Regions from separate parts of the Micromonospora sp. WMMA1923 genome, predicted to be linked through region 1. Evidence: predicted binding sites of a transcription regulator. Region 1 holds the regulator's gene; the other holds the start of a gene.
The links. The regulator HrcA, encoded in region 1, represses chaperone genes, less so after heat shock. The targets are predictions, from matches to a motif close to GGTTNGCACNCTCNNNNNGAGNGTGCNAACC.
Positions count from the first base shown of each region.

Region 2: a site for HrcA is predicted at 1,592-1,622, ahead of groL (chaperonin GroEL). Genes of this name have one in related genera too.

Region 1 covers NZ_JBMHLZ010000001.1:4,253,450-4,258,172, reverse strand. Annotated here, with positions in the region: gene ACN28G_RS19150 (enoyl-CoA hydratase-related protein) at 1-64, opposite strand, end outside; gene hemW (radical SAM family heme chaperone HemW) at 83-1,306, shown strand; gene ACN28G_RS19140 (DUF4870 domain-containing protein) at 1,345-2,034, opposite strand; gene hrcA (heat-inducible transcriptional repressor HrcA) at 2,254-3,276, shown strand; gene dnaJ (molecular chaperone DnaJ) at 3,333-4,472, shown strand; gene ACN28G_RS19125 (16S rRNA (uracil(1498)-N(3))-methyltransferase) at 4,473-4,723, shown strand, end outside.
Region 2 covers NZ_JBMHLZ010000001.1:5,150,886-5,155,608, reverse strand. Annotated here, with positions in the region: gene ACN28G_RS23365 (hypothetical protein) at 724-1,476, shown strand; gene groL (chaperonin GroEL) at 1,816-3,438, shown strand; gene ACN28G_RS23355 (S8 family serine peptidase) at 3,626-4,723, opposite strand, start outside.

The DNA.
Region 1 (4,723 bases):
CCAGGGTGAGTGTGGTCACCCCGTGGGCCGTGGCCACCCGCACCAGCGCGTCGGAGGAGGTCATCCAGGCACACTAGTGGCCATGCCCGGCGTCCTTCCAGAAGGCGAGACCGTCCCGGTCGACGGTTCGCTGCCCGCCTCCGCCACCGCTGCCGTCGGCAGGCGTGGGTTCGGGGTGTACGTGCACGTGCCGTTCTGCGCCAGTCGGTGTGGTTACTGCGACTTCAACACGTACACCGCCGCCGAGCTGGGGGGCGGGGCGAGCCGGGAGAGCTACGCCGACACCGTGCTGGCCGAGTTGGCCTTGGCCGCCCGGGTGCTCGGCGACCGCCCGCCGCCCCGGGTGGAGACGGTCTTCGTCGGCGGTGGCACCCCGACCCTGCTGCCCGCCGACGACCTGGCCCGGATCCTGGACGCGATCGACCGCACCTGGGGGTTGGCCGCCGACGCCGAGGTGAGCACCGAGGCGAACCCGGAGTCGGTCACCCCCGCGTCGCTGAAGACCCTGCGGGCGGCCGGGTACACCCGGATCTCGCTCGGCATGCAGTCGGCCGCGCCGGGGGTGCTGGCCGTGCTGGAGCGCGGGCACCGCGCCGGCCGGGCCACCGCCGCCGCACTGGAGGCCCGCGACGCCGGTTTCGACCACGTCAACCTGGACCTGATCTACGGTACGCCGGGGGAGCGCGCCGAGGACTTCGCCGCCAGCCTGGACCAGGTCGTCGCGGCGGGGGTGGACCACGTCAGCGCGTACGCCCTGATCGTCGAGGACGGCACCCGGCTGGCCGCCCGGATGCGGCGGGGCGAGCTGCCGTACCCCTCCGACGACGTGGCGGCGGACCGTTACCTGGCCGCCGAGGCCGCCCTCGACGCGGCCGGTTTCTCCTGGTACGAGGTCTCCAACTGGGCCCGGACGCCGGCCGCCCGGTGCCGGCACAACCTGCTGTACTGGACCGGCGGCGACTGGTGGGGCCTGGGCCCGGGGGCGCACAGCCACGTCGGCGGGGTGCGCTGGTGGAACGTCAAACACCCCACCGCGTACGCGGCCCGGCTGGCCCGGGGGCACTCACCGGGCCAGGCCCGGGAGGTGCTCACCGCCACCGAGGCGCACATGGAGGACGTGATGCTCCGGCTCCGGCTGGCCGACGGGCTGCCCCTGTCGGTGCTCGACGAGCCGGGGCGGGCCGGCGCCGAGCGGGCCCGGACGGCCGGCCTGCTCGACGGGGCACGGTACGCCGACGGTCGGGCGGTGCTCACCCTGCGTGGCCGCCTGCTCGCCGACGCCGTGGTCCGCGACCTACTGCCCTGAGCACACCCGGCGGTCCGGCCGCGGTGAACCCGCCCGGCCTACTTGATGAAGCGGGACGTCATCGGGTAGCGGTAGAGGACGCCCTCGCCGGCCTTGACCCCGGCGACGATGCCGAAGATCAGCGGCACCAGCGCGACCAGCATCGGCACGAAGAACAGCACCCCGCAGGTGACGAAGGCCAGTACGAAGCTGAGCGCGAGCGCGATCACCCAGGTCAGCTGGAAGTTCAGCGCGGCCACGGCGTGTGCCCGGACGGCCGGCGACTGCCCCTTGGCCGAGTACGCGATCAGTGGGGCGACCCAACCGAGCAGCCCACCGCCGACGACCACCCCGAGCGCCCCGCCGAAGTGGGCGATGAGCGCCCAGTTCTTCTCCTCGGAGCTGGGGTAGCCGGCCGGTGGCCCACCGTAGCCGCCGCCGGTCGGGTACCCGACGCCCGGCGGGGGATTCCCACCCGGTGGGGGATAGTTGCCCGGCGGAGGGTTGCCGCCGGGCGGCGGGTAGCCCCCGGTGCCCGGGAACGGTGGCGGGTAGCCACCGGAGGTGGGCTGCTCCGGCGGGGGGTATCCACCGGGTGGGGGGTAGTCGCCCGGCCCTGACGTCCCGGACAGTGGAGCGGTGGGTGGTTCGTAGCCGAAGGGGTCGGCGGGGGGATGCATCGGGGTGGTCGGATCGGACCGCTGAGGGTCGGGGTCGCCCGATCCCGGTGGGCGAGGTGGTTCAGTCATGAAGCTCACGGTAGGCGCAGCCGGCAAGGCGGCACCGGAGCGACACAGGTGACGGGGCGCACCGGGCTCCGGCGCGGTACCGATCATCGCGTCGCCGCGGGCACCCGACGTAGACTGGCACTCGCTACAGTCGAGTGCCAGGAGGTGCGGCCGGCCCGCACCCGACGGCGCGGCCGCGCGGCCCGCGAGCCGGGTCGACGCGCGACAGGAGGTGGGAGCATGGGTCTCGACGACCGCAAACTCGCCGTGCTGCGCGCGATCGTCGAGGACTACGTAGCCACCCAGGAGCCGGTCGGCAGTCGGGCCCTGGTCGAGCGGCACCAGCTCGGTGTCTCCCCGGCGACCGTCCGCAACGACATGGCGGTGCTGGAGGAGGAGGGCTACATCCGGCAGCCGCACACCAGCGCCGGCCGGGTGCCCACCGACCGCGGCTACCGGCTCTTCGTCGACCGGCTGTCCCGGGTCAAGCCGCTCAGCCCCGCCGAACGACGGGCCATCGAGCGGTTCCTGCTCGGCGCGGTCGACCTCGACGACGTGGTGCACCGCACGGTGCGGCTGCTGGCCCAGCTCACCCGCCAGGTGGCCGTGGTGCAGTACCCGAGCCTCGCCCGTTCCTCGGTCCGCCATTTGGAGCTGGTGCCGATCTCCACCACCCGGCTGATGCTGGTCATGATCGCCGACACCGGCCGGGTCGAGCAGCGGCTGGTCGAGCTGCCCGCGCCGATCCCCGCCGACGACGTCACCGACCTGCGTCGCCTGCTCAACGAGAAGCTCGGCGGTACCCGGCTCTCCGAGACCCCGCCGCTGGTGCAGGCGCTGGTCGAGGAGGCCTCGCCGCAGCTGCGCCCGGCCATGACCACGCTCTCCACCGTGCTGCTGGAGACGCTTGTCGAGCGGCACGAGGAGCGGCTGGCGCTGGCCGGCACCGCCAACCTGACCCGGGGCGGCCTGCTCGACTTCCAGGGGTCGCTACGGCCGATCCTGGAGGCGCTGGAGGAGGAGGTCGTCCTGCTCAAGCTGATCGGCGAGGCCGAGCCGAGCACCACCCGGGTGCTGATCGGCGACGAGAACGAGGTCGACAACCTGCGCGCCGCCTCGGTGGTCAGCACCGGCTACGGGCCGGGCACGACCATCGTTGGTGGGTTGGGGGTGCTGGGGCCGACCCGGATGGACTACCCCGGCACCATCGCCACGGTCCGGGCCGTGGCACGCTACGTGGGCGAGCTGCTGGCCCAGAACTGACCAGTCGGGCCGACGATCGGCGCAGAGCGAGACGAAACATGAGGACACGGGACGCAGTGGCCAGGGACTACTACGGCATTCTCGGGGTTGACCGGGAAGCCTCCGATGACGAGATCAAGCGCGCCTACCGCAAGTTGGCGCGGCGGTTCCACCCGGACGTGAATCCGGACCCGGAGGCCCAGGAGAAGTTCAAGGACATCAACGCCGCGTACGAGGTCCTGTCGGACGACCGGAAACGGCAGATCGTCGACCTGGGCGGCGACCCGCTGGCACCCGGCGGCGGCGCGGGTGGCCCGGGCGGGCCCGGCGCCGGCCCGTTCGCCGGCTTCCAGGACATCATGGACGCGTTCTTCGGCGGGGCCGCCGGTGGCGCCCGGGGTCCGCGCCCGCGGACCCGACCCGGCGCGGACGCCATCCTGCGCTTGGAACTCGACCTGCAGGAGACCGCCTTCGGCGTCGAGGCGCCGATCAACGTCGACACGGCCGTGCTCTGCACCACCTGCTCCGGCGCGGGCACCGCCGCCGGCACCCACCTGGCCACCTGCGAGACGTGCGGTGGCCGGGGCGAGGTGCAGTCGGTGCAACGCACCTTCCTCGGCCAGGTGGTCTCCGCCCGCCCCTGCACGGTCTGCCAGGGCTACGGCACCACGATCCCGCACCCCTGCCCGACCTGCGCCGGCGACGGACGGGTCCGCACCCGCCGCTCGCTGACCGTCAAGATCCCGGCCGGGGTCGAGGACGGCATGCGGATCCGGCTGGCCCAGCAGGGCGAGGTCGGCCCGGGTGGCGGCACCCCCGGAGACCTCTACGTCGAGATCCACGAGCGGCCGCACGACGTCTACTCCCGCAAGGGCGACGACCTGCACTGCCGGGTCACGGTGCCGATGACCGCCGCCGCCCTGGGCACCCGGCTGACCATCAAGACCCTGGACAGCGAGGAGACCGTCGACGTCAAGGCCGGCACCCAGCCGGGCAGCACCCTGCGGCTGCGCGCCCGTGGGGTGCCACACCTGCGCGGCACCGGCCGGGGCGACCTCTACGTCCACCTCGACGTGCGGACGCCCACCAAGCTCGACGCCGACCAGGAGCGGATGCTGCGCGACTTCGCCAAGACCCGAGGCGAGGAGGTCGCCGAGCTGACCAAGCAGGGTGGCTTCTTCTCCCGGATGCGGGACGCCTTCAACGGGCACGCCTGAGTGTCCGCGCCGCTCTTCCTGGTCGACGCCCTGCCCACCGGTGACACCCTGACCCTCGACGGGCCGGAGGGCCACCACGCCGCCACCGTGCAACGCCTGCGGGCCGGCCAGGAACTGCTGCTCGCCGACGGCCGGGGCGGCACCGCCGACGCCGTGGTCACCACCGTCGGCCGGGGCAGCCTCACCGCCGATATCACCTCCCGGGGGTACGTCGACGCGCCGGTACCCCGCCTCGTGGTGGTGCAGGGCAT
Region 2 (4,723 bases), 900 kb from region 1:
TCGGGTCAGCCCGGCGCTGGTGCGCCGGCCGGGCCTGGAGCGGGCGCGTCGGGTCAGCCGGAGGCGGCAGCGTCGGGCCAGGCCGGGGCAGGGGCGGCAGGCCCGGGTCAGGCCGGGTCGAGGACTGGTGGGCCGGGCCAGCTCGGTCCGGGGGCGATGGCGCACGGACCGTCGGGGGCGGGGCAGTCCAGTCCGGAGCCGCCCGTACCGGGCCCCCCGGCCCACGTGGTCCCGCCGGCCGGGGGCTACCCACCCGGTACGCCGCCCGGTGCCGGTTCCCCCGCCGGCCAACCACCGTACGGGGGCAACCCGCCAGCACACCCCGGCCAGCCGTATCCCGGGCAGCAACACCCCGGCCAGCCGTACCCGGGTCAGTCCCACCCCGGGCAGTCCCACCCCGGGCAGTCCCACCCCGGGCAGTCCCACCCCGGGCAGTCCCACCCCGGGCAGTCCCACCCCGGGCAGTCCTACCCCGGGCAGGCGTACCCGGGGCACCCTTACCCGGGTCAGTCGTATCCCGGGCACCCTTACCCGGGTCAGCCGTATCCCGGGCAGCCCTATCCGGGTCAGCCGTACCCGGGTCAGCCCTACCCCGGGCAGGCCTATGCCGGGCCCGGGCAGCCCGGTGGGTGGGACCCGCGGGATCTGCTTGTCAACCCGCCCGGCGCGGGCCTGGGCGGCTGGTTCTCCCGGTGCGTCGGCGCGGTACGCCGGGGCTGGCCGGTGTTGCTGCCCCTGACGCTGCTCACCCAGGTGCTGCCGACGTTGATCATCTCGGTGGTGACGCTGCTGCTCGACCCGACGTTCGGGATCGAGGAGCCGGCGCCCGGTGCGTTGCCGGTGCTGCCCGACGGGTTCACCCGGGACATGGTGGTCTTCGGCATCACCCTGCTGGCCGCCACCGTGCTGGTGGGTCTGGTGCAGAGCATCGGCTGGGCGGCCGGTAGCTGGGTGATCGCCCGGCAGGCGGCCGGCGAACCGGTGGACTTCGCCACGGCCCTGCGCTACGGCCTGCGCCGGGCGTTGGGGCTGTGGGGCTGGACCCTGGTGCTGGGTCTGCTGATCCTGGTGGGAGTCTGCTTCTGCATTCTGCCCGGGATCTATCTGGCCGCCGCGTTGAGCCTGGCCGGGCCGGTCTACCTGTTCGAGCGGAGCAACCCGATCGGGCGGTCCTTCCGGATGTTCCACGACCGGTTCGGCATGATGCTCGGGCGGGTGGCACTGCTGGGGGCCGTGGTCTTCGGCATCGCCGTGCTTCTCGACCTGCTGGAGTCGGTGGGCATGCTGCCGTTCGGGGACGACCCGATGACCTCCCCGCAGCTGACCGTGGGCGCGATCGTGGTGGTCTCCCTTTCCGCGCTGCTGAGTCTGCCGGCCCACCTCATCCAGTTGGTCGGGCTGGTGGTGACCTACGCCGAGCAACGGATCCACGAGGCGCCGGTGAACAGCGCCCGACTGGCAGCCGAACTCGGCTGACCAGGAGCGGAATCCGCGCAGGTCAAGCGCCTGAAGTCCGGCTGGGCGAGGGCCCGGATCCGGTCTGATCGGCGGCATCGTGCTTGCACTCGGCAGGGGAGAGTGCTAAACAAGTCATTGGCACTCGCGTACGGTGAGTGCCAATGGTCGGGGCGGTAGGGCCACGGTCGTACGCCGTTGGAGACGGTACGCGGCACATGGCCGGTCGTCGCGGGCTATCCGGCCCGGCCGAAGGATGTCGCTGTCACTCGACGGCGACGTCCCAAGGTGCGTACACCAGGCGGCCCATCCGGGACTCACACTCGGGTGGCCCGTGAGTGTCCAGGAGGACAACGCCGTATGGCCAAGATGATCGCGTTCGACGAAGAGGCGCGCCGCGGCCTCGAGCGGGGCATGAACCAGCTCGCCGACGCCGTGAAGGTGACGCTCGGCCCGAAGGGCCGCAACGTCGTGCTCGAGAAGAAGTGGGGTGCCCCCACCATCACCAACGATGGTGTGAGCATCGCCAAGGAGATCGAGCTCGAGGACCCGTACGAGAAGATCGGCGCTGAGCTGGTCAAGGAGGTCGCCAAGAAGACCGACGACGTGGCCGGCGACGGCACGACGACGGCGACCGTCCTGGCCCAGGCCCTGGTCCGTGAGGGCCTGCGCAACGTGGCCGCCGGCGCCAACCCGATGGCCCTGAAGCGGGGCATCGAGGCCGCGGTCTCCAGCGTCTCGGAGGAGCTGTCCAAGCTCGCCAAGGACGTCGAGACCAAGGAGCAGATCGCCTCCACCGCCTCCATCTCCGCTGGTGACAGCAGCGTCGGCGAGATCATCGCCGAGGCGATGGACAAGGTCGGCAAGGAAGGCGTCATCACCGTCGAGGAGAGCAACACCTTCGGGCTTGAGCTTGAGCTCACCGAGGGCATGCGCTTCGACAAGGGCTACATCTCGGCCTACTTCATGACCGACCCGGAGCGTATGGAGGCCGTCTTCGACGACCCGTACATCCTGATCGCGAACAGCAAGATCTCGTCGGTGAAGGACCTGCTCCCGATCCTGGAGAAGGTCATGCAGTCGGGCAAGCCGCTGCTGATCATCGCCGAGGACCTGGAGGGCGAGGCCCTGGCCACCCTGGTGGTCAACAAGGTCCGGGGCACCTTCAAGTCGGTCGCCGTCAAGGCGCCGGGCTTCGGTGACCGCCGCAAGGCCATGCTGACCGACATCGCCATCCTCACCGGTGGCCAGGTCATCAGCGAGGAGGTCGGCCTCAAGCTCGACGCCGCCGGCATCGAGATGCTGGGCCGCGCCCGCAAGGTCGTGGTGACCAAGGACGAGACCACCATCGTCGACGGTGCCGGTGACGCCGACCAGATCCAGGGCCGGGTGAACCAGATCCGGGCCGAGATCGACAAGAGCGACTCGGACTACGACCGGGAGAAGCTGCAGGAGCGGCTGGCCAAGCTGGCCGGTGGCGTTGCGGTGATCAAGGTCGGCGCGGCCACCGAGGTCGAGCTGAAGGAGCGCAAGCACCGCATCGAGGACGCCGTTCGCAACGCGAAGGCCGCCGTCGAGGAGGGCATCGTCCCGGGTGGTGGCGTCGCGCTGGTGCAGGCCGGCAAGACCGCCTTCGACAAGCTGGACCTGGCCGGTGACGAGGCGACCGGTGCGCAGATCGTCAAGATCGCGCTGGACGCCCCGCTGCGGCAGATCGCCGTGAACGCCGGTCTGGAGGGTGGCGTGGTCGTCGAGCGCGTCCGCAACCTGGACGCCGGGCACGGCCTCAACGCCGCCAGCGGCGAGTACGTCGACCTGCTGGCCGCGGGCATCATCGACCCGGCCAAGGTGACCCGGTCGGCGCTGCAGAACGCCTCGTCGATCGCGGCGCTCTTCCTCACCACCGAGGCCGTCGTGGCGGACAAGCCGGAGAAGAACCCGGCCGCCCCGGCTGCTCCGGGTGGCGGGGAGATGGACTTCTGAGTCCAGCTCCACGAACGCCGGAAGGGGCGGGCCGCGTCAGCGGCCCGCCCCTTCCGCTGTCCAGCCCCCACACCGTCGCCCGCAGCCGGGCAGCCCCAGCCCGGGCCAGCCCGCAGCCGGGCAGCCCAGCCCGGGCCAGCCCGCAGCCGGGCAGCCCAGCCCGGGCCAGCCGCACAGCTCAGCCGGGTCAGCCCCGGGCGGCCTGGACGGCGGCGTAGGCGTCGATCACGCCGGCACCGGCGCGGTCCGCACCCGGGCACCCGCCGGCCGGTTGGTCGGGGTCGGGCCGGGCCGGGGTCGCGGTGTCCCGCAGCAGCTGCCGGGTCCGGTCGACGTCGCCGACCAGGTCCGGGTTGGCCGACCACATCAGCGCCACCACGCCGGCCACCTGCGGGGTGGCCATCGAGGTGCCGTCCAGGGTGGCGTATCCGCCGCCGGGCATCGCGGAGAGCACCCCCGCGCCGGGCGCGACCAGGTCAGGCTTGGCCGCGCCGCCGGCCGCCGGCCCCCGGCTGGAGAAGATCGTCACCTGCCGCTGCCGGTCCACCGCACCGACGGTCAACACATCCGGGTACGTCGCCGGCGGGTCCTCGATCGAGCCACAGGACGGGCCGGTGTTGCCGGCGGCGGCCACCACGAAGATGCCCGCCGCCTCCAGCGCGGCGGTGGCCGGCCGGAGCAGCCCCGGGTCACAGCCCTCGATCGGCGGACATCCCCACGAGTTGGTGAGCACGTCCGGGGCGCGTGCGGGGCGACCGTCGCGGAACGGGTCCCCGCCTACCGGGAACGGGGCCAGCATGAACTGGAGGCAGTCCAGGTACCGGGCCGGGCTGCCGAGGTTGCGGTTGAGGTTGACACAGCCGGTCCACCTGGCGTCGGGGGCCACCCCGATCCCGCTGCGGCCGACCGCGCTGCCCAGCGTGTGGGTGCCGTGTCCGCTGCGGTCGGTCGGGGCCGGGGTGCCGGCCCACGGGTCGTACCAGGAGTCGTCGCCGCCCCGGAAGCCGGCGGAGAGCGCCGGATGGGCACCGTCCACCCCGGAGTCGGAGCTGCCCACCACCACCCCGGCACCGGTCACCCCGAACTCGCTCCACACCCGGTCCGCACCGATCAGCGAGATGTTCCAGGCCGGCCCGGCCGGCGCGCTCTGGTCGCCGCGGTTGGCCGGTACCGCCGCCGGTAGCGGTCGCAGCCGCTGGCTGACCAGTACCCGGGCCACCTCGGGCCGGCGGCTCAGCCAGGCCCGTACCGCCGGCCCGCCGTCGGTCTCGATGGCGTTGACCAG